3 regions of the Streptomyces sp. NBC_01166 genome follow, and region 1 is predicted to be linked to each of the others. Evidence: riboswitches for the same ligand, from Rfam matches in the RefSeq annotation. Region 1 holds a riboswitch; each other region holds the start of a gene.
What was found. Region 1 has a riboswitch for thiamine pyrophosphate ahead of thiO (glycine oxidase ThiO). Riboswitches for the same ligand answer to the same signal wherever they lie in the genome.
Positions count from the first base shown of each region.

Region 2: linked by a shared signal. The riboswitch ahead of thiC (phosphomethylpyrimidine synthase ThiC) and the one ahead of thiO (glycine oxidase ThiO) in region 1 are both predicted to bind thiamine pyrophosphate.
Region 3: linked by a shared signal. The riboswitch ahead of OG379_RS27845 (thiamine ABC transporter substrate binding subunit) and the one ahead of thiO (glycine oxidase ThiO) in region 1 are both predicted to bind thiamine pyrophosphate.

Region 1 covers NZ_CP108613.1:2,343,948-2,351,201, reverse strand. The annotation lists gene OG379_RS10830 (thiazole synthase) at 1-22, opposite strand, end outside; gene thiS (sulfur carrier protein ThiS) at 25-279, opposite strand; gene thiO (glycine oxidase ThiO) at 330-1,544, opposite strand; TPP riboswitch at 1,542-1,654, opposite strand; gene OG379_RS10815 (NAD(P)/FAD-dependent oxidoreductase) at 1,802-3,040, shown strand; gene OG379_RS10810 (Rv2175c family DNA-binding protein) at 3,103-3,468, shown strand; gene thiE (thiamine phosphate synthase) at 3,616-4,266, shown strand; gene metF (methylenetetrahydrofolate reductase [NAD(P)H]) at 4,386-5,303, shown strand; gene OG379_RS10795 (hypothetical protein) at 5,354-6,274, shown strand; gene OG379_RS10790 (phytoene desaturase family protein) at 6,332-7,254, opposite strand, start outside.
Region 2 covers NZ_CP108613.1:4,347,293-4,354,546, reverse strand. The annotation lists gene OG379_RS19960 (hypothetical protein) at 1-824, shown strand, start outside; gene OG379_RS19955 (DUF805 domain-containing protein) at 906-1,262, opposite strand; gene OG379_RS19950 (methyltransferase domain-containing protein) at 1,613-2,350, shown strand; gene thiC (phosphomethylpyrimidine synthase ThiC) at 2,428-4,221, opposite strand; TPP riboswitch at 4,214-4,347, opposite strand; gene OG379_RS19940 (YibE/F family protein) at 4,419-5,774, shown strand; gene OG379_RS19935 (SsgA family sporulation/cell division regulator) at 5,839-6,276, opposite strand; gene OG379_RS19930 (IclR family transcriptional regulator) at 6,378-7,145, opposite strand.
Region 3 covers NZ_CP108613.1:6,012,800-6,020,053, forward strand. The annotation lists gene frr (ribosome recycling factor) at 1-311, shown strand, start outside; gene OG379_RS27825 (phosphatidate cytidylyltransferase) at 311-1,399, shown strand; gene OG379_RS27830 (hypothetical protein) at 1,476-1,631, opposite strand; gene OG379_RS27835 (hypothetical protein) at 1,883-2,410, shown strand; gene rlmN (23S rRNA (adenine(2503)-C(2))-methyltransferase RlmN) at 2,494-3,600, shown strand; TPP riboswitch at 3,678-3,794, shown strand; gene OG379_RS27845 (thiamine ABC transporter substrate binding subunit) at 3,868-4,962, shown strand; gene OG379_RS27850 (ABC transporter permease) at 5,007-6,656, shown strand; gene OG379_RS27855 (ABC transporter ATP-binding protein) at 6,659-7,254, shown strand, end outside.

The DNA of each region.
Region 1 (7,254 bases):
GCGTGAAGAGGTCGTCGGACATGGTCAGCCTCCCTGGACCGCGGTGAGGACCTCGACGCGGTCGCCGTCGGCGAGCGTGGTGGCGGACCACTGACCGCGGGGGACGACGGCCTCGTTCACCGCGGCGGCGACCCCGGAGGGCGCTGTGGTCAGCGCCGCGACCAATGTGTCCAGCGCGGTGCCGGCGGGCACGGTACGGCCTTCCCCGTTGACGGACACGGAAACGGGCTCGGAAACGGGCCCGGGGTCGGAGACCGGGACGGACTCGGAAACGGGCACGGAACCGGCCTCGGGCTCGGAACCCGGGACGGCGGCGGGCACGGGCTGTGTCATACGGGCTGCTCCTGCGGCGCGGGGGCGGTTTCTTCGGGGGAGGAGGCCGGTGAACTCTCCGGGGAGACGCCGGCGAACCGGCGCGGCGCGAAGGGACGGCCCAGCTCGGGCAGCTCGCCGGTGGTCAGCACATGGGCCATCACATCGCCGGTGACAGGGGTCAGCAACACCCCGTTGCGGTGGTGCCCGGTGGCGAGATGCAGTCCGGGCAGTGCCGTGGGCCCCAGCAGCGGCGCGTTGTCCGGCGAGGCGGGCCGCAGACCGGCCCGGGTCTCGGTCAGCGGCAGCTCCGTGATGCCCGGCATCAGCTCATGGGCGTCCCGCAACAGCTCGTACACCCCGCCCGCGGTGACCGTGGTGTCCCAGCCCATCTCCTCCGTGGTCGCGCCGACCACCAGCTCACCGTTGGCACGGGGGACCAGATAGACCTGGCTGCCGCGCACGACCGCCCGCACCGTCCGGCTGAGGAAGGGGGCGTAGGCGGGAGGCACGGTCAGCCGCAGCACCTGGCCCTTGACCGGGCGTACCGGCGGCAGGACCGCCTCGGGAACGCCCTGCAGCCGGCCGCTGAGGCTGCCGCCGGCGAGTACCACCTGGCCGGCCGCGAGCTCGGTGCCGTCCGCCAGGACCGCTCCCGTCGCGCGGCCGCCCGTGACGGAGAGCCGCTGGACCCAGGCACGGCGGAAGACCACTCCCGCCCGCTCGCACGCGGTGACCAGGGCCGAGGCCAGCCGCCTGGGATCCACCTGGTGGTCGCCGTCGACGCGCAGCCCGCCGCGCACGCCGGGGGCGAGCATCGGTTCCAGACGGCGGCACTCGCGGCCGCTCAGCCACTCGGACTCCAGTCCCGAACGCTGCTGCAGGGCGTGCAGCTCCCGCAGATGTGCCCGGTCGTCCGAGTCCAGCGCGACGGACAGGGTGCCGCAGGCGCGGAAGCCGGTCTCCTGCCCGCTCGCCTCCTCCAGCTCGGCCACGAACGCCGGATAGCGTGCGGCGGAAGCCACGTTGAGGCCGAGCAGCGTCTGCTCGCCGTAGTGGAGTTCGGTGACGGCGGCGAGCATCCCGGCCGCGACCTGGGCGGCGCCGCCGCCCGGCGCGGGATCGGCCAGCGTGGTGCGCAGGCCGTGCTGGGCCGACCGCCAGGCGGTCACCAGCCCGATGATGCCGCCTCCGACGACCAGGACGTCGGAACTGTCTGCGGAGATACGCATGGGCGTCCAGCCCCTCCCTTCGCCGGCATGACCCGGATCAGGTTCGTACGGTCGGAGGCCGGTCAGCCTCCCTCTCAGCCCGGTACGCCCGGACTCCCGCGAGTGCCTTACGGTGGCCAGCCTAGACCCCACCCCTCGCAGCGGGTAAGGGACCGGTACCCGTGGCCCGTTCGCCCGGCGGACCCGTGCTCCCGCCGGACGCCGGCCAGGTCCCACGAGCCCGGCGTGATCCGGACGGGAGGCCCTAGGGTGGACAGGTGAGCGAGCAGACACAGGACCCGGCAGCGGGACAGCGGCCGAGCGGAGTCGTGATCGTGGGCGCCGGCATGGCCGGAGTGCAGACGGCCGTGGCCCTGCGCGAACAGGGCTTCACCGGCCCGGTCACCCTGATCGGCGCCGAACCCCACCAGCCGTACGACAGGCCGCCCCTGTCCAAGGCGGTCCTGCTCGGCAAGGCGGAGGACTCCGCCTTCGACGTCGACTTCGAGGCCCTGGACATCACTCTGCGCCTGGGTCTCGACGTGGCCGGACTGCGTGCCGTGGCGCACGAGCTGGACACCCCGGAGGGGCCCGTCGCCTACGACGTCCTGGTCCTCGCCACCGGGGCGGAACCCGTCGCACTGCCCGGTTCCGAAGGCGTGCCGGGCGTCCATCTGCTGCGCACCCTCGACGACGCGGCACGGCTGCGGCCCGTCCTGGAGCGGCAGCACGACGTGGTCGTCGTCGGCGCGGGCTGGATCGGCGCCGAGTTCGCCACGGCGGCCCGCGCGGCCGGGTGCGCGGTCACCGTCGTGGAGGCCGCCGGCCGCCCCCTCGCGGGAACGATGCCCGCCGAGGTCGCCGAGCCGATGGCCGCCTGGTACGCCGAGAGCGGAGCCGAGCTCCTCACCGGCGCCCGGGTCGCACGCGTCGAACAGGGCGCCGTCCACCTCACGGACGGCCGGGTGATCCCCGCCGGGGCGGTGGTCGTCGGCATCGGCGCCAGGCCCGCCACCGCGTGGCTCGCGGGCTCGGGCATCGCCCTCGGCCCCGACGGCTCGGTCACCGCGGACAGCTCGCTCCGCACGTCGCTGCCCGATGTCTACGCCGTCGGCGACTGCGCCTCCTTCCCGTCCGCCCGCTACGGGGAGCGGCTGCTGGTCCACCACTGGGACAACGCCCTCCAGGGGCCGAGGACGGTCGCCGCCGCCCTCGCGGACGGTGCGGTCAGGACGTACGACCCGGTGCCCTACTTCTGGTCCGAGCAGTTCGGCCGCTTCGTGCAGTACGCCGGCCATCACGCGGGTGCCGACACGCTGCTGTGGCGGGGCGACCCGGGTGACCCGTCCTGGACGGTCTGCTGGCTGCGGCAGGGGGTCCTGGTCGCCGTGCTCGCCGTCAGCAGGCCCCGCGACCTGGCGCAGGGGCGCAAGCTCGTCGAGGCGGGGGCGCGGATCGACCCGGAGCGGGCCGCCGACTCCTCCGTCCCGCTGAAATCGGCGGTGCTCCGGGGGTAGGCACGGCCTCGTACGCCCGGCCCGGCTACCGACTGTCGGTCCGGGATGGCACGCTTGTCCCTGTGACCGAGATTGACGCAAAGATCGATGCTCTCGTCCCCGCATGGCTCCACCTTCCCGACATCGCGGAAATGCTCGATGTCGAGGTGACGCGCGTACGGCAGCTGGTCAAGGAAGGCCAGCTGATCGCCGTACGACGTGGTGAGAACCGGGCGCTCCAGGTGCCTGCCGCCTTCATCGACGGCGACAAGGTGGTCAAGGGTCTCGTAGGGACCCTGACGCTCCTGAGGGACGACGGCTACAACGACGAAGAGATGCTGGACTGGCTCTTCACCCCCGACCCGACCCTGCCCGGCACGCCCGCGCAGGCCCTGAGCGAGAATCGCGGTACGGAGGTGAAGCGCCGGGCCCAGGCGCTCGCCGTCTGACCGGAGGACCGTGAGCGGGGTGCGGGCCGTGGAACATCACGGCCCGCACTCCGCCGTAACCGGGCCTGCCGGCACGGCGATCCATCGACATACGGTGAGTTGTCGCCGCCTCAGTGATCCAACGACGTACCGACGGGGGAATTCTTCATGTCCACGCCTCGCGACCAGCTTTCCGACGCCCGGCTCTATCTGTGCACGGACGCCCGCAAGCGGCAGGGAGACCTCCCCGAGTTCCTCGACGCCGTGCTGGCCGGCGGCGTGGACATCGTGCAGCTGCGGGACAAGGGCATGGAGGCGGCCGAGGAGCTCGAACACCTCGCGGTGTTCGCCGACGCCTGCAAGCGCCACGGGGCGCTCCTCGCGGTGAACGACCGGGCCGATGTCGCCCACGCCATCGGCTCCGACGTGCTCCACCTCGGCCAGGGCGATCTGCCGGTGCCTGCCGCCCGCGACGTCATCGGTGACGAGGTGGTGATCGGGCGCTCCACCCACGCCGAGGCCGAGGTCGACGCCGCCGTCGCCGAGGCCGGCGTCGACTACTTCTGCACGGGCCCCTGCTGGCCCACCCCTACCAAGCCCGGCCGGCACGCCCCGGGCCTCGGCCTGGTCCGCCATGCCGCCTCGCTCGGCACGACGCGGCCGTGGTTCGCCATCGGCGGGATCGACGCCGGCAATCTGGACGAGGTGCTGGACGCCGGCGCCCGTCGCGTCGTCGTCGTGCGGGCGATCACCGAGGCGGCGGACCCGGCCGAGGCGGCAGCATCGCTCGCCCGACGCATCCGGGCACACGCCAACTGAACCCGGCGGCCCCGCACCCGGTCGGAGCGGCTGTCCGAAGGGTGGACAAAACCCACCTCATTCCGGGCAATTCGCTCGCCCTGGTTGGGGTACCGCCAGGCCCTGGTTAACCTCCCAGTATGGCTCTTGGTACACCTTCCACCCGGACAGATCACGCGCGCACCGTGCGTGAGCTGCTCGCGACCGGCGAGACGTCGTTCTCGTTCGAGTTCTGGGCGCCCAAGACGGAGAAGGGCGAACGGAACCTCTGGAACGCCCTGCGCCGGGTCGAGGCGGTGGGACCGAGCTTCGTCTCCGTGACGTACGGGGCCGGCGGTTCGACCCGCGCCGGGACGGTCCGGGCGACCCAGCAGATCGCCGCGGACTCCACGCTCACGCCCGTCGCACACCTCACCGCCGTCGACCACTCCGTGGCCGAGCTGCGCAACATGGTCGGGCAGTACGCCGACGCCGGTATCCGCAACATCCTCGCGGTGCGCGGAGACCCGCCCGGCGACCCGATGGGTGAGTGGATCGAGCACCCGCAGGGCGTGCGGTACGCGGCGGATCTCGTCCGGCTGATCAAGGAAGCCGGTGATTTCTGCGTCGGCGTCGCGGCCTTTCCCGAGATGCACCCGCGATCCGCCGACTGGGACACCGACATCAGTCATTTCGTGGACAAGTGCCGCGCCGGTGCCGACTACGCGATCACCCAGATGTTCTTCCACCCGGAGAGTTATCTGCAGATGCGTGACCGCGTGGTCGCCGCGGGTTGCGACACCCCGGTCATCCCTGAGGTGATGCCGCTCACCAGCGTCAGACAACTGGAGAGATTCGCGCAGCTCAGCAACGCGTCCCTGCCTTCCTCGCTGAAAGAGCGCATCCTCGCCGCGAAGGACGACCCTGCGGCTGTACGCTCCATTGGCATCGAGTTCGCCACGGAGTTCTGCGCGAAACTGCTCTCCGAGGGTGTCCCGGGGCTGCACTTCATCACGCTCAACAACTCGACGGCGACACTCGAGATCTACGAGAATCTCGGACTGCACAAGCAGTCCTGACCGGCCGTACCCGCCACCAACCGGGGCGGTGGCCGTAGGAGGGGGCGGGCGTGGGCTGGACGGTCCTCTACATCGCATTCGGCATAGTGGCGTTGTGGCTGCTGGGTGAGGTGCTCCTGCAGTACAAGGCACGCCTGCGCTGGCGGCTGCTCGCCTTCGCCGGCTTCCTCGGTGTCGTCCTCGGTGTCCTGATCCCCTCCGTGTTCGTGATCGTTCTCGGGGCGATCGCCTTCGCGACGGGCCAGACGTACGTGACGCTCTCCTTCAGGCGCGGCTTCTCGACGGGATGGGCCATCGGCGGCAGCCCGGGCGAGAGCCGCCGCCGGCGCGGGGCAGGCGGCACGGGAGCCCAGAAGCCCACCCTCGAGGTCTCCGGCCTTGAGTACGAGGGGGACGACCAGCAGACGGAGGCAGCCCCCGCCGCGGTCTACGCGCCGGAGCCGCTGCCGGACGACACCGGTCAGTACGGCATCTACACCGACCCCGCCCCCGCCGGCCGCGACGGCCAGGACCAGCACGGCGAACCGCAGCCCCAGTACGCCGGCTACGACCCGTACAACGGCTACGGCCAGCCGGCCGGCCAGGACCTCTACGGCGGGCAGGGCGGCTACGGGGGCCAGGAAACCCACCAGGACCAGGGCACCTACGCGGGCCAGTACGACTACGGGGCGGACCAGGCGGGCTACGCCGCCTACTCCGACCCCTACATCGGCACGGGCACCACCACGGGCACCGGGCAGTACGCGGCGTACGACGGCTACGGCAGCGGCTACGACCCCTCCTACGGCGACGGGCAGCAGCCCGCGGACCCGTACGCCGGGCAGTACACCGATACCCCGCCGGGTGGCGTCTGGGTCCCGCAGCAGCGCGAGAGCGACCAGTACCCCCCGCTGCCGCCGGAGGCACCCGTCCAGCCCGCTCCGTACGGCAACGGGAACGACACCGGCCAGAACGAGCAGTACCGCTACTGACCCGCGCACCGGCCGCCGGCGCGCGGCGGCCGGTCCGGAGAAGGGCCGGCCGCGGGCTCACTGCGAGCCGCGGAACCCGTCACCCTCCACTACGAGACCGGCCACCAGGGCGCCCGACATCCCGGCATGGGCCGGCCCGCCCCCCGGATGCGACCAGCCGCCCGCCAGATACAGGCCCGGCAGCGGGGTGCGGTTCCCCGAGTGCAGATACGAGCCGCCCGCCCCGGCCAGGGCCGGAGCCGGCACCGAACCGCCTTCGGCTCCCGTGTCGGCCGCCGTCTCGGCGGGCGTGCGCACCTCGGCGTGGATCATCCGCTCGCGGAGACCCGGAACGGCCTCGGCGGCCCGGCCGATCACCGCGTCCGCGAACTGTTCGCGCAGCGAGGCGTCCGTCCAGTCGACCGGACCGTGCGGCGCCACCGTCACCATCAGGGTCACCGCCTCGTGCTCCTCGTCGGGGCGGGTGGCCGGGTCGTCGGGGCGCAGCACCGTCACCGTGGGCCGCTCCGCCGTCCGGCCGCCGAAGACCGCCTCCTGCTCCGCCCCCGGGTCCGCGGCGTGCACCACGGTCCGGTGCACGGCGCCGGGCTCCCGGGCGCCGCGCAGCGACAGCAGCACGACGAAGCGTCCCGGTGCCGGAGCCCCGGGCTCCCTGGTGGGCCACCCCTCCCGGACCGGCAGGAGACCGGGTGCCGGCTGCGCGCCGAGGACCACATGGTCGGCCTCCACGCCTGTGCCGTCGGCCAGCTCGACCCCTGCCGCCCGCCCGTCCTTCTCGGACACACGGACCGCCTCGGCGCCGAAGACGAACTCCACCTTGCGGGCCAGGCACCGCTCGTACACCGCGTCGGCCAGCGCGCGCATCCCCCCGGCGACGTACCAGGTGCCGAACGTCTCCTCCATGTACGGCAGGAGGGCCGCTGCGGCCGGGGCGCGGCGGGGGTCGAGGCCGTACGACAGGGCGTAACCGTCGAGCAGGG
Region 2 (7,254 bases), 2.0 Mb from region 1:
TGCACATGAAAAGCGCTCCGCACCTGCTGGCCGAGGACCGCCCCGAGTACGAGCGGATCCTTGCCGACGCGCTGCGTCATGCTCACGAACGGCCGGATCTGGACGGAATCGGCGACCGTCTCAACCCGGAACAGCTGCGGACGATGGCGCTCAACGCCACGCCCCTGATCACCGCGGCGGCGGCCACCGAGTACGACCACTACGTGAAGGTCCGCGGCGAGCTGCGCGGGCCCGGGGACCCGGACGCCCAGGCGTCCGTCCTCAGCCCCGCCACGGAAGAGGCCGACCCCACGGGCGCCGGCACCCTCGCGGTGATCGCCGTGCTGGCACCGGTCCTCGCGGGTGCGGCCGCGCTCATATTCCTGGCCGTCGGCTACCCGCTGAAGGCGCTCAGTCCCGCCCCGGCCTTCGCCGGAACCATGGTCGCCGCCGGGTGGTTCTTCGCCGCCGTCGCAGCCGCGGCCATCCTCGTCGCCGCGGTGGGTCTCCTCGTCACCGCCCTGCGCAACGGCGCCACCGCGCTGCCGGCCGTGGACGAGGAGGAGGAACTGCCCGAGGACGTGGCGCGTGCCCGGGAGGCATGGCGCCACGCACTGCTGGAACGCGGAATCCTCCCCTTCCTCCGGGACGCGCTGGCCGATCCGACCGCGGGGCCCGCCTCGCGCACACCGCACCGCTCGGCCAACCGGATCCCGAAGATCGGCTACAGCAGGCCGGACTTCTCCGGACCGGAGGACGGCCCCTCGGCCGGTCCGCGCCCCACCTTCACCAGCCCCGACTTCACCAGCCCCGACTACGGCGGCCCGGAGCACCAGCCGGAGTGATCCGGCGGGACCCGGCACGGCAGAGGCCGGAACGGCGTGCTGCCGTTCCGGCCTCTGCAGGCATCACACCCGGTGAGGAGCTCAGATCCCCTGCGGGGCGAGCTTCGGGTTCGGGCCGTACTCGTTCACCTCGCGCACACCCTCGAGGCACATGAAGACGAGCAGGATGATGCCGCCGACGAGCGGGACGAACGAGATCAGGATCCACCAGCCGGAGCGGCCGGTGTCGTGCAGGCGGCGCACGACGACGGCTATCGTCGGGATGATCACGGCCAGCAGGTAGATGATGTAAGGAATCTGCGAGTCGATGGCCAGGCCGAGCAGGCTCAGGACGACCGCGATGATGAAGTTGAAGAGTACGAACATCCAGTACTCCTTGCGGCGCGCACGCCCGCCGAAGCCCGCGTAGTTCTTGAGTACAGCCAGGTACCAGTTCACTGTGCTTCCCTCCCCTGGCGCCCCCGTTCGGGGCGCACACCAATTTCGGCCAAGCACAGCGGAAGGTAAAGCACAGATAAGGAAACGGTCAACACCGTTCGGGCTGCCGCGGAAACTTACATCGACCTGCAGCACGGCTGTGTCCATACTGACGCCGAAAGTTCCTCGGGGGTGCGACAGGACGGTGCCGAACGGCCTGAACCAGCCATTGTGGGCACTCTTCATGCTCTATCGCCGCAATCTGACGATCAGACGAACGCCCCCTCTTGTCCGGCCCTACGCCGCCCATCGATCCGGTCCGGGAAAATCCGATGGCCCGTCGGCTGGGCCACGTGACAGCCTTCGGGGTCATGGATGCGGACATCTGGAACACCCAGGTAGCGCAGAGCTACGACGAGTCCTCCGCCCACATGTACACGCCCGAAGTCCTGGGCCCCACGGTCGACTTCCTCGAACGCCGTGCGGGCCGCAGCGCCGCGCTGGAGTTCGCCGTGGGAACCGGACGGGTCGCACTTCCGCTGAGTGCTCGGGGTGTCGGCGTGGCGGGAATCGAGAAGTCCGGACCGATGGCACGGGAGCTCGGCAGGAAGCGCGGTGGCAGCGACATCGCCGTGACCGCCGGAGACATGACCACCGCCCGGGCTCCGGGCACTTTCAGCCTGGTCTACGTCGTCTACAACGCCCTCACCTGCCTGCTCTCCCAGAGCGAGCAGGTCGCGTGCTTCCGCAACGCCGCCGAGCATCTGGAGCCGGGCGGCCGCTTCGTGGCCGAGGTGTTCATCCCCGAACTGCAGCGTCTGCCACCGGGCGAGACCGCCCGCCCGATTCACGTCGGCGAGCGGCACGTCGGCTTCGACACGTACGACCTGGTGAAGCAGCAGGTGGTCTCGCACCACTACTCGATCGCCGACGGCCGGGTCTCCACGTTCCTCTCGCCCCACCGCTACGTCTGGCCCGCCGAACTCGATCTGATGGCGGAGCTCGCGGGCCTGGAGCCGTCCGAGCGGTGGGCCGACTGGACCGAGGCGCCGTTCACGGCGTCCAGCAGGTCGCACGTCTCCGTGTGGAGGAAGCCGCCCACGGTGTGAGAACCGGACGGCCGGCAGCGGCTGTGCGCCACCGGACCGTGGCAGGGGCTCGTCGGGCCCCCGCCACGGTCAGCGGGTCAGTCCGCCAGCGGCAGGTACACGCGGTTGCCGCTCGCTGCGAACTCCCTGGACTTCTCCGCCATCCCCGCCTCGATCGCGGCCTGTTCGTCGCCGTGCTCCCGCCGGATGTCGTGGGAGATCTTCATCGAGCAGAACTTGGGCCCGCACATCGAGCAGAAGTGGGCCGTCTTCGCGGGCTCGGCCGGCAGCGTCTCGTCGTGGAACTCCCGCGCGGTGTCGGGGTCGAGCGCCAGGTTGAACTGGTCCTCCCAGCGGAACTCGAACCGGGCGTCCGACAGGGCGTCGTCCCACTCCTGCGCCCCGGGGTGCCCCTTGGCCAGGTCCGCCGCATGAGCGGCGATCTTGTACGTGATGACACCGGTCTTCACGTCGTCACGGTTCGGCAGCCCCAGGTGCTCCTTGGGCGTGACGTAACAGAGCATCGCCGTCCCCCACCAGGCGATCATCGCCGCGCCGATGCCCGAGGTGATGTGGTCGTACGCCGGTGCGACGTCCGTGGTGAGGGGGCCCAGCGTGTAGAAGGGCGCCTCCTCGCAGATCTCCTGCTGGAGGTCGATGTTCTCCTTGATCTTGTGCATGGGGACGTGCCCCGGGCCCTCGATCATGGTCTGTACGCCGAACCGCTTGGCGACGGTGTTGAGCTCGCCGAGCGTCCGGAGTTCGGCGAACTGGGCCTCGTCATTGGCGTCGGCGATGGAGCCGGGACGCAGTCCGTCACCGAGCGAGTACGTCACGTCGTACGCCGCGAGGATCTCGCAGAGCTCCTCGAAGTGCTCGTACAGGAACGACTCCTTGTGGTGTGCCAGGCACCATGCGGCCATGATGGAACCGCCGCGCGAGACGATCCCGGTCTTGCGGCGGGCCGTCAACGGAACGTACGGCAGCCGCACCCCGGCGTGCACCGTCATGTAGTCGACGCCCTGCTCAGCCTGCTCGATGACGGTGTCCTTGTAGATCTCCCACGTCAGCTCCTCGGCCCGGCCGTCGACCTTCTCGAGTGCCTGATAGAGGGGGACGGTGCCGATCGGCACGGGGGAGTTGCGCAGGACCCACTCGCGGGTGGTGTGGATGTTGCGGCCGGTGGAGAGGTCCATGACCGTGTCGGCGCCCCACTTGGTGGCCCAGGTCATCTTGTCCACCTCCTCCTCGATCGAGGAGGTGACCGCGGAGTTGCCGATGTTGGCGTTGACCTTCACCAGGAAGCGCTTGCCGATGATCATCGGTTCGATCTCCGGGTGGTTGACGTTGGCCGGCAGGACCGCCCGGCCCGCCGCGATCTCCTCGCGCACCACCTCGGGTCCGACGTTCTCCCGGATCGCGACGTACTCCATCTCCGGGGTGATCTCGCCCCGGCGGGCGTACGCGAGCTGCGTGACGGGCCGGCCGTCGCGGCTGCGGCGGGGCTGGCGCGGGCGGCCCGGGAAGACCGCGTCCAGGTTGCGCAGACCGCCCCTCGGCGCGGTGTGCTTCAGTCCGTCGTCCTCGGGACGCGCGGGCCGTCCCGCATACTCCTCGGTGTCTCCCCGGGCGATGATCCAGTTCTCCCGGAGAGGGGCCAGCCCCCGGCGTACGTCGGTGTCGGTGGTGGGGTCGGTGTACGGCCCGGACGTGTCGTACAGCGTCACGTCCTTGCCGTTGGTGAGGTGCACCTGACGGACCGGCACCCGGAGATCCGGGCGTGAGCCCTGGACGTAACCCTTGTGCCAGCCGATGGACTTCCTGGCCTCGTCGCCCTCACCGTTCTGGGCGTTCTGCTTCGAGGCAGGCGTGCGTGCGTCCGCTGTGGTCATGAGACCTACTCCCTACGCCGGCATTACCCGGTAACAGGTTCGGCGGTCGGCGCAGCGTGTCCCGTACGGATATACGGAGGTCAGCGCCCTCTCAGCCCGGTGCTCCGAGCTCCCGCGTGTACAAATGTGCCTCCACGCTAACCTCCGTTCTGGCGTGCTGGCCAGAGGGCCTCCCCGGTTCTTGGGATGATCGCCGGGTGACGTCCCCCGGAAGCGCCCCCGAACCCCACGGCCCCGCATCAGGCAGCACACAGAATCATGCGCACGGCCACACCCACAGCCACGGGCCCGCCGCACCTGTGTCCAAGCATCTGCGCAAGGTCATCGCGGCCGTGCTGATCCCCTTCGCCACTGCGGTCCTGGTCGGCCTCGTTGCCTTCTGGCCCGGCGGAGCACCCGCCCATGAGCGCACGGGAGTCGGCTTCGACCGCCAGACCCAGGACGGGAAGGTCACCCAGGTCGTGTCGGTCGACTGCGCGGACGTCAACGCCTCACAGGTACCGCCGACCGGAGACACCTCCACCGCGTCGGGACGCGAAGCCGTCAACGAGCAGTCGGGGGAGTGCAAGAAGGCCACGGTCGAGGTGACCACCGGCAAGGACGAGGGCCGTACGTTCGTCGAGGTCGTCCAGCCCGACGCACCCCGGCAACTGCGCGAGGGCCAGGGCGTGGTCGTCGCGTACGCACCCGACGCGCCCCGGGACCTGCAGTACTCGGTGACCGACGTGGACCGCTCGTTCCCGATGGCGCTGCTCGCGGGGATCTTCGCCCTCGTGGTGGTCGCGGTGGGCAGGCTGCGCGGTCTGATGGCCCTGGTCGCTCTCGCGGTCTCCTTCGCCGTGCTGACCCTGTTCATCCTTCCGGCGATCCTGCAGGGATCGAACCCCCTGGTCGTCGCGGTGATCGGGGCCAGCGCCATCATGCTGATCGCCCTCTACACCTGCCACGGACTGACGGCCCGCACCTCCGTGGCCGTCATCGGAACACTCATCTCGCTGCTGCTGATCGGGCTGCTCGGCTCGCTCTTCATCGGCTGGGCCAGCCTGTCCGGGAACACGGATGACAACACCGGCCTGATCCATGGGCTGTACCCGGGCATCGACATGAGCGGCCTGCTGCTCGCCGGTGTGATCATCGGCTCGCTCGGTGTGCTCGACGACGTGACTGTGACCCAGACGTCGGCGGTCTGGGAGCTGCACCAGGCGGACCCGACGATGGGCGTGCGCCGGCTCTACCGGGCGGGTATCCGGATCGGGCGCGACCACATCGCCTCGGTCGTCAACACGCTCGTACTCGCATACGCGGGCGCGGCGCTTCCCCTGCTGCTGCTGTTCTCGATCGCACAGAGCAGCGTGGGCACGGTGGCCAACAGTGAGCTCGTCGCCGAGGAGATCGTCCGCACGCTGATCGGATCGATCGGCCTGGTCGCCTCGGTGCCGGTGACGACGGTGCTCGCGGCCCTGGTGGTCTCCGCGGACCGCACGGGGCTCGGCGCGGAAGCCGGAGCTCCTGCACCCGCACGGACCGGGAGGGGACGACGCCGCAAGGCGTGAGCCGGGACACGGGACGCATGGACCCGGGCCACCGGTGCTCGGTGATCAGCCGGATCTTCCTTCTTCAGCCGGCGTTCTGTTCCTTGGCGAGGATGCGGCCCAGCGCCTCTTCCAGATTGCCGTCGAAGTCACCCAGCGTGTGCTCCTGCCCCAACGGCACCAGCTTGTCCGTCCGGTCGAGAAATGCCACAAGAGGTGCCGTGCCGGCTCTGAAGAGCGCACGGTCCGCGCCGACCTGAAGGCGGATGTGTACATCCGACAGCCCTTCGGGCTCGGTCGGGCCGATGTGCACATCGCCGTCACCACTGGGGCTGTTGAGGCCGTCGAGCAGCAGCTCACGGCCGAATGCCCAGGTGACGGGGGCGTCACCTGGCAGGTGGAAGGTCATCCGGATCGCATACGGATCACTGACCTCGTACCGGAGCTCCACCGGAATACGGAAGGAGAGCTCCTCGGAGACGAGGAAGCTCATCATGACCTCTGCTTGAACCGACTCGCGCATCGTTCAACCCCGCAGTAGATGAAACTGGCCAGGAATGATCCCCCATGGCCCTATTGACGCCATCGTGGTGCACGCGATAGCAGATCACAAGGAGTGATTTTTCAGATACTGATAGAGAACACGAACGAGCGCAAGAGAGTGGTCACTTCGCAGCGTAGTTGTTCGACTGCGGGGAGCAACCGTTCCTCTTGGTGCAGGGGGAGAGAAACAGCCATGGCCGCCACGGCGGAACCGACAGTGATCGGAATGGCCGCACAGACGGTTCCCTCGGCGTACTCCTGCCGTTCGACGACAGGTTCCGTACGTTTCATCGATCTCAGCCGGTTCAGCAACGCCTGACGGTCCCTTACGGAGTAACGCGTCAGCGGCCGGACCGGGTGCCGGTCCAGATGATCCTCGCGCGCACGCTCGTCGAGCTGCCCGAGAATGCACTGTCCGAGGGCGTGGGCATGGCCCGTCTCGCGGAACGAGGCCCACTCGTGCACCGCGGGGACGGCCGGCGTCTCCGCCACGGCGACCATCTCGATCTCGCCATCCTTGTACAGGGCGCAGTACACAGGGGCACCGATGACGTCCGCCCAGTGGGCGAGCGATTCGACGATCACGCCGGGACGCGGCGTCGCGGGGCCTCCGCCCAGACGCGCGGCAGCGGCTCCGAACAGGAAGACACCGTTCTCCCTGCGGAGATACCCCTCATGGGTCAGGGTCCGCAGCAGGTGGTAGGCGGTGGGAAGGGGAAGCCCGGCCTCCCGGGCGAGCTGCTTGGCCGGCGCCCCGTCCCGATGGGTGCCCACAGCCTCCATAAGTCTCAACGCCCGCTGAACCGAACCGATCAACGTCGGGACAGCGGTACTCGATGCCGTGGTCACAGGTCACCCCCAGGCATGGTGACGGGCTCTCAGCCCACCCGCGGGGGCCGCCCCCACGGGCCCGCCGCGAGCCTGGGGTCCGGAGACCGGACCGTCGCACAAACCACTG
Region 3 (7,254 bases), 3.7 Mb from region 1:
GCGACTCCGACCTCGGCGTCAACCCGAGCAACGACGGCAACATCATCCGCGTGACGTTCCCCGAGCTCACGCAGGACCGCCGCAAGGAGTACATCAAGGTCGCCAAGACCAAGGCCGAGGACTCCAAGATCTCGATCCGCTCCATCCGCCGCAAGGCCAAGGAGTCGCTCGACAAGCTCGTCAAGGACAAGGAGTCCGGCGAGGACGAGGTCCGCCGCGCGGAGAAGGAGCTCGACGACACCACCGCGAAGTACGTCGCGCAGGTGGACGAGCTGCTCAAGCACAAGGAAGCCGAGCTGCTCGAAGTCTGATGAACGACTCTTCCTGGGGCGCCCCGCAGGGAGCCGGCTACCGGAGCGCGCCCGAGATGGGGGGCGCTCCGGCGGGTCCTGCATACGATGTGCACGGCGCCCAGCAGACTCGGCCCATGCCCATCGTGCCGGACGTTCCCGACGCAGGTAGAGACGCTGACGACCGCGACGACCGGAACGGGGACGCCGCGCGCGTCAGCGGCCCCCTGTTCCGTGACGAGAAGCCGCAGGAGCCCATGTCCACCCCGCTGCCGTCCCCGCCGCCGCCCAAGAAGCGCGCGGGGCGTGATCTGCGTGCAGCCATAGGTGTCGGTGTCGGTCTCGGTGCCCTCGTCATCGGCTCCCTGTTCATCGTCAAGGCAATCTTCGTCGGCGTGGTCGTGCTGGCGGTCGTGGTCGGCCTCTGGGAGCTCACGTCCCGCCTCAAGGAGCGCAAGGGCATCAACGCCCCGCTCGTGCCGCTCGCCGTCGGCGGCGCCGCGATGGTGGTCGCCGGTTATGTGCGGGAGGCGGAGGGCGCCTGGGTCGCGATGGCGCTCACCGCCCTCGCGGTGCTCGTGTGGCGGATGACGGAGCCCCCCGAGGGGTACCTCAAGGACGTCACCGCGGGCGTCTTCGCCGTGTTCTACGTGCCGTTCCTGGCGACGTTCGTCGCGATGATGCTCACCGCGGACGACGGTGCCTGGCGTGTGCTGACCTTCCTCCTGCTGACCGTGGTCAGCGACACCGGCGCGTACGCCGTCGGCTGGCGCTTCGGCACGCACAAGCTGGCACCCCGCATCAGCCCCGGGAAGACCCGCGAGGGCCTGTTCGGCGCGGTCGCCTTCGCGATGGTGGCCGGCGCCCTGTGCATGGAGTTCCTGATCGACGGCGGGAGCTGGTGGCAGGGCCTGCTGATGGGCCTGGCCGTCGCCGCCAGCGCCACGCTGGGGGACCTCGGCGAGTCGATGATCAAGCGGGACCTGGGGATCAAGGACATGGGCACGCTGCTGCCCGGCCACGGCGGCATCATGGACCGGCTCGACTCGCTGCTGCCGAGCGCCCCGGTCGTATGGCTGCTGCTGGTGCTGTTCGTCGGATCCGGCTGAGCGGAGCACCGACTTCCTGCGTCGCTCTTCGACGGGGCCCGCCGTCCACCGGACGGCGGGCCCCGTCCGCGTGTGCTCAGCGACGTCGGGGAAGCTTCCAGCCGTTCCTGCGGAGCCGTACGAGAAGAAACACCGCGAACAGGACCCACACCGCCAGGAACGCCCATTTGAACCACGGGGGACCCTGCCAGCGCCCGGCGAGTTCGGCTGCGACCAACACGTGAGAGGTCATGGGCGTCGTGTGCCCGCATTCCGTGCGGGACACCCGTGTGCGCGGTGAGCGGCTCCCGTACCACCACCGCGGTGGTCAGGCTCCCGCAGCCGGGCCGCTGACGGGGCCGGACCGAGGCGCGCGCACTCCGGCAGGGCGGATCCCTGGCCGGTGCGGTCCGGGTGACCGTTCAGGTGCCGGCGGTGGACCGGGCCGGGCGGGGTATCCGAGGGGTGACAGAGGGTGTCCCGTCGCCCCGGGGAGGACATGCCGTGCGTGTGTTGAAGCTCTGGCTCGACCGTAGTCTCGCCGCGCAAGCGGTGCTGATCTTCGTCCTCGGAGTGGGGGTGAACGCCCTGTTCCGCCGGGACGGGCACCTCGGCTGGTGGGTGATCCAGACAGCGGTCTTCACCGCCGTCGCCATCGGTATCGTGGCCGCCCAGCGCCGCAGGACCGGCCGTGCGGCCGGCGTGGACCCCCGCGGGATCGCCGAGCTCAACCGCCAGATACGGCACCGTGAGGTGCCGAGCGACCCCGAGAAGCGGGCGACCATGCAGAAACTGGTCGCCGAGCAGCTGGGCAGGATGGAGCGGGGCGGCCGGTGGCTTCCGTACTGGCTGGCCTTCATGGGCCTGATCGCGGCCGGCATGCTCGTGCTCGGAGTCGTCACCGGCTCGCTGACCGTCCCGCTGATCTTCGTCGCCGGGGTGGTGGTGTTCTGCTCCTGGGTCTTCTGGATGCGCCGCCGTGCCCTGGAGCACCACCGCCACATGCGGTCCGCCCTGCAGGACCACGGCTGACGCCGGCCGTGCCGGCCCCGGCGTACCGCACGGTTCTCCGGCGGCCATGAGTACCTCGGCGTGTCTGCGACACTGGATGAACCATGCCTAAGCCCGGAGAACTCACTTTCGTCGCGCCCCGTGGAGCCAAGCGGCCGCCGCGGCACCTCGCCGACCTCACCCCCGACGAGCGCAAGGAAGCAGTCGCCGCGACCGGCGAGAAGCCCTTCCGTGCCAAGCAGCTGTCGCAGCACTACTTCACGCGGTACGCGCACGACCCGGTGGAGTGGACCAACATCCCGGCCGCGTCGCGGGAGAAGCTCGCCGAGGCGATGTTCCCCGACCTGATGTCGGTGATGCGCCACATCAGCTGCGACGACGACACCACCCGCAAGACGCTCTGGAAGCTGCACGACGGCACGCTCGTCGAGTCCGTCCTCATGCGCTACCCGGACCGGGTGACCATGTGCATCTCGTCACAGGCCGGCTGCGGGATGAACTGTCCGTTCTGCGCCACCGGGCAGGCGGGGCTCGACCGTAATCTGTCGACCGCCGAGATCGTGCACCAGATCGTGGACGGCATGCGGGCCCTGCGCGACGGGGAGGTCCCGGGCGGGCCCGCGCGACTGTCCAACATCGTCTTCATGGGCATGGGCGAGCCGCTGGCCAACTACAAGCGCGTGGTCGGGGCGATCCGCCGGCTGACCGACCCGGAGCCGGACGGCCTCGGGCTTTCGCAGCGCGGGATCACCGTGTCCACGGTGGGTCTGGTGCCGGCGATGCTCCGCTTCGCCGACGAGGGCTTCAAGTGCCGCCTCGCCGTTTCGCTGCACGCTCCGGACGACGAACTGCGCGACACCCTCGTCCCCGTGAACACCCGCTGGAAGGTCGCTGAGGTCCTGGACGCCGCGTGGGAGTACGCGGAGAAGTCGGGCCGCCGCATCTCCATCGAGTACGCGCTCATCCGCGACATCAACGACCAGGCCTGGCGGGGCGACCGGCTGGGCCGGCTGCTCAAGGGCAAGCGGGTGCACGTCAACCTCATCCCGCTCAACCCGACGCCGGGGTCCAAGTGGACCGCATCGCGGCCCGAGGACGAGAAGGCTTTCGTCGAGGCGATCGCCGCCCACGGGGTCCCGGTCACCGTCCGGGACACCCGCGGCCAGGAGATCGACGGCGCCTGCGGGCAGCTGGCGGCGTCCGAGCGCTGAGGCGGTCCCGCATACGGGCAGGATCCGGCCGGTCCGGCGTGATCCGGCCGGTGTAGCCTGGCCGGGAAATCAACTTCATATTCCGACAGGGGAGCGCCACAGCGCTGAGAGTGCGGCACCGAGGACAGGTCGGCCGCAGACCCTCTGAACCTCGCCCGGGTCATTCCGGGTAGGAAGTTCGGACCTTACTCAAGCTGTTGCGCCCTGCCCGCTCGCCGAGCGGGCAGGGCCGCGTCTCTTCCTGGTCACCTCCAGGAGGACATCACCATGAACACCACGACGAAGTACGCGGCGACCGCGCTCGCCGCCGCGCTCGGAGTCACCGCGCTCGCGGGCTGCGGGGGCTCCGACGACAAGTCTTCCGGTGACACGGGAGCCGGTTCGAAGACCGTCACCCTCGTCAGTCACGACTCGTTCAACGCCTCGGACGCCGTCCTGAAGGCGTTCACGAAGCAGACCGGCTACAAGGTCAAGGTGCTGAAGAGCGGGGACGCCGGGGCAGCGCTCAACCAGGAGATCCTGACCAAGGGCTCCCCGCGCGGCGACGTGTTCTTCGGCGCCGACAACACCCTCCTCTCCCGCGCTCTGGACAACGGCCTGTTCACGCCGTACGAGGCGAAGGGCCTGGACCGCGTCGCGGCCGACGCCCAGCTCGACGCGGACAAGCACCGGGTCACGCCCATCGACACCGGCGACATCTGCGTCAACTACGACAAGAAGTACTTCGCCGACAAGAAGCTCGACCCGCCGAACTCCTTCGACGACCTGCTGAAGCCCGCGTACAAGAACCTCCTCGTCACCGAGAACGCCGCGACCTCGTCGCCCGGCCTCGGCTTCCTCCTCGGCACCGTCGCCAGCCAGGGCGAGGCCGGTTACCAGGACTACTGGAAGAAGCTGAAGAGCAACGGCGTCAAGGTCGTCGACGGCTGGGAGCAGGCCTACAACGAGGAGTTCTCCGGCTCCGCGGGCGGTAAGAAGGCCAACGCCGACAGGCCCCTCGTCGTCTCGTACGCCTCCAGCCCGCCCGTCGAGGTGCTGTACGCCGATCCGCAGCCCAGCGAGGCCCCGACCGGTGTCGCCACCGGCACCTGCTTCCGCCAGATCGAGTTCGCCGGACTGCTGGACGGCGCGAAGAACGAGGCAGGCGGCAAGGCACTCCTGGACTTCCTGATCAGCAAGCAGTTCCAGGAGGACATGCCGCTGAACATGTTCGTGAACCCGGTGGTGAAGGACGCGAAGCTGCCGGAGCTCTTCACGAAGTTCGGGGCCACCGTCGACAAGCCGGCGACCGTCGCCCCGGAGAAGATCGCCAAGAACCGTGAGCAGTGGGTCCAGTCGTGGTCCTCGCTCGTCGTGAAGTAGTCGCGCGGTCCCCGTGGAGGGGGAACGCGGTGCGGCTCGGTCTCATGGCCGTGCCCGGCGCGTTCTTCGCGCTGTTCTTCGCCTACCCGGTCGTCGCCATCGTCGGCCGGGGCCTGAAGACGGACGGAGACTGGCAGTTCGGCCGGATCGGTACGGTGCTGAGCCGGCCGGACATCCTCGACGTCCTCTGGTTCACCACCTGGCAGGCCCTCGCCTCGACCGCGCTCACCCTGCTGATCGCACTGCCCGGCGCCTATGTCTTCGCCCGCTTCGACTTCCCCGGGAAGCAGCTGTTGCGTGCCGTCGTGACCGTGCCGTTCGTCCTGCCCACCGTCGTCGTGGGCACGGCGTTCCTGGCGCTGCTGGGGCGTGGCGGGTTCCTCGACGAACTCTGGGGGGTCCGCCTCGACACGACCGTGTGGGCGATCCTGCTCGCCCATGTGTTCTTCAACTACGCGGTCGTCGTACGGACCGTCGGCGGCCTGTGGTCCCAGCTCGACCCCCGGCAGGAGGAGGCCGCCCGGGTGCTCGGGGCCGGCCGCCTGGCCGCCTGGCGGCGTGTGACCCTGCCCGCGCTCGCCCCGGCCGTGGCCGCGGCGGCTCTGATGGTCTTCCTCTTCACCTTCACCTCCTTCGGTGTCGTCCAGATCCTCGGCGGTCCGGCCTACTCCACGCTGGAGGTCGAGATCTACCGGCAGACCGCCCAGCTGCTCGACCTGCCGACGGCCGCCGTACTGACCCTGGTGCAGTTCGCCGCTGTCGGAGGGATCCTCGCCGTCCACGCGTGGACCGTACGGCGCCGGGAGACCGCGCTGAAGCTCGTGGACCCGGCCCAGACCTCCCGCCGCCCGCACGGCGCAGGGCAGTGGGCGCTGCTCGGCGGGGTACTGCTGACCGTCCTGCTGCTGATCGTGGTGCCGCTCGGTGTACTGGTGGAACGCTCCCTGGACACCTCGGGCGGCTACGGCTTCGGCTTCTACCGCGCGCTGCAGTCGGCCGACGCGAGCGGCTCCACCTTCCTGGTCCCGCCGCTCGACGCCATCGGGAACTCCCTGCGTTACGCACTCGTCGCGACCCTGATCGCCCTGGTGATCGGGGGTCTCGCCGCGTCGGCCCTCACCCTCCCCCACGCTCGGCTTCGCTCGAGCGGGCGGTACCCCCACGCCGGACCGCTGGTGCGTGGCTTCGACGCCCTGCTGATGCTGCCGCTCGGAGTGTCCGCCGTCACCGTCGGCTTCGGCTTCCTGATCACGCTCGACAAGCCGCCGCTGGATCTGCGCACGTCCTGGATCCTCGTGCCGCTCGCCCAGGCGCTGGTGGGCGTCCCCTTCGTCGTACGGACCATGCTGCCCGTCCTGCGCGCGGTGGACGACCGGCTGAGGGAGGCCGCGGCGGTGCTCGGCGCGTCGCCGCTGCGGGCCTGGCGGGAGGTCGACCTGCCGCTGGTGCGGCGGGCGGTGCTGGTGGCCGCCGGCTTCGCCTTCGCCGTGTCGCTCGGTGAGTTCGGCGCGACCGTGTTCATCGCGCGCCCCGACAACCCCACCCTGCCGGTCGCCGTCGCCAGGCTGCTGGGGCGCTCGGGTGAGCTCAACTACGGGCAGGCGATGGCCCTCAGCACGATTCTGATGCTGGTCTGCGCGGTGTCGCTGCTCCTGCTCGAACGTATCCGTACCGACCGATCCGGGGAGTTCTAGAGATGCTGACAGTGGAGTCGGCCACGGTCCGGTTCGGGAGGAGGACCGCGCTGGACGCGGTGGACCTGGAGGTCGCGGACCACGAGATCGTCTGTGTGCTGGGCCCGAGCGGCAGCGGCAAGTCGACGCTGCTGCGGGCCGTGGCCGGGCTGCAGCCTCTGGACGGCGGGCGGGTTTTCCTGGACGGCGCGGACCAGGCACGGCTGCCGGTACACCGCCGCGGGCTCGGCCTGATGTTCCAGGACCACCAGCTCTTCCCGCACCGGGATGTCGGCGCCAACGTCGCCTTCGGACTGTGCATGCACGGCGTCCCCCGCCCGGAGCGCGACCGCAGGGCCGGTGAACTCCTGGACATGGTCGGTCTGCCCGGGGCCGGGCGGCGGGCCGTCGCCGCCCTCTCCGGCGGGGAACAACAGCGGGTGGCACTCGCCCGGGCCCTGGCGCCCCGCCCGAAACTGCTGATGCTGGACGAACCGCTGGGCCAGCTGGACCGGAGCCTGCGCGAACGGCTCGTCGTCGAACTGCGCACCCTCTTCGGCCGGCTGGGCACGACGGTGCTCGCCGTTACCCACGACCAGGGCGAGGCCTTCGCGCTCGC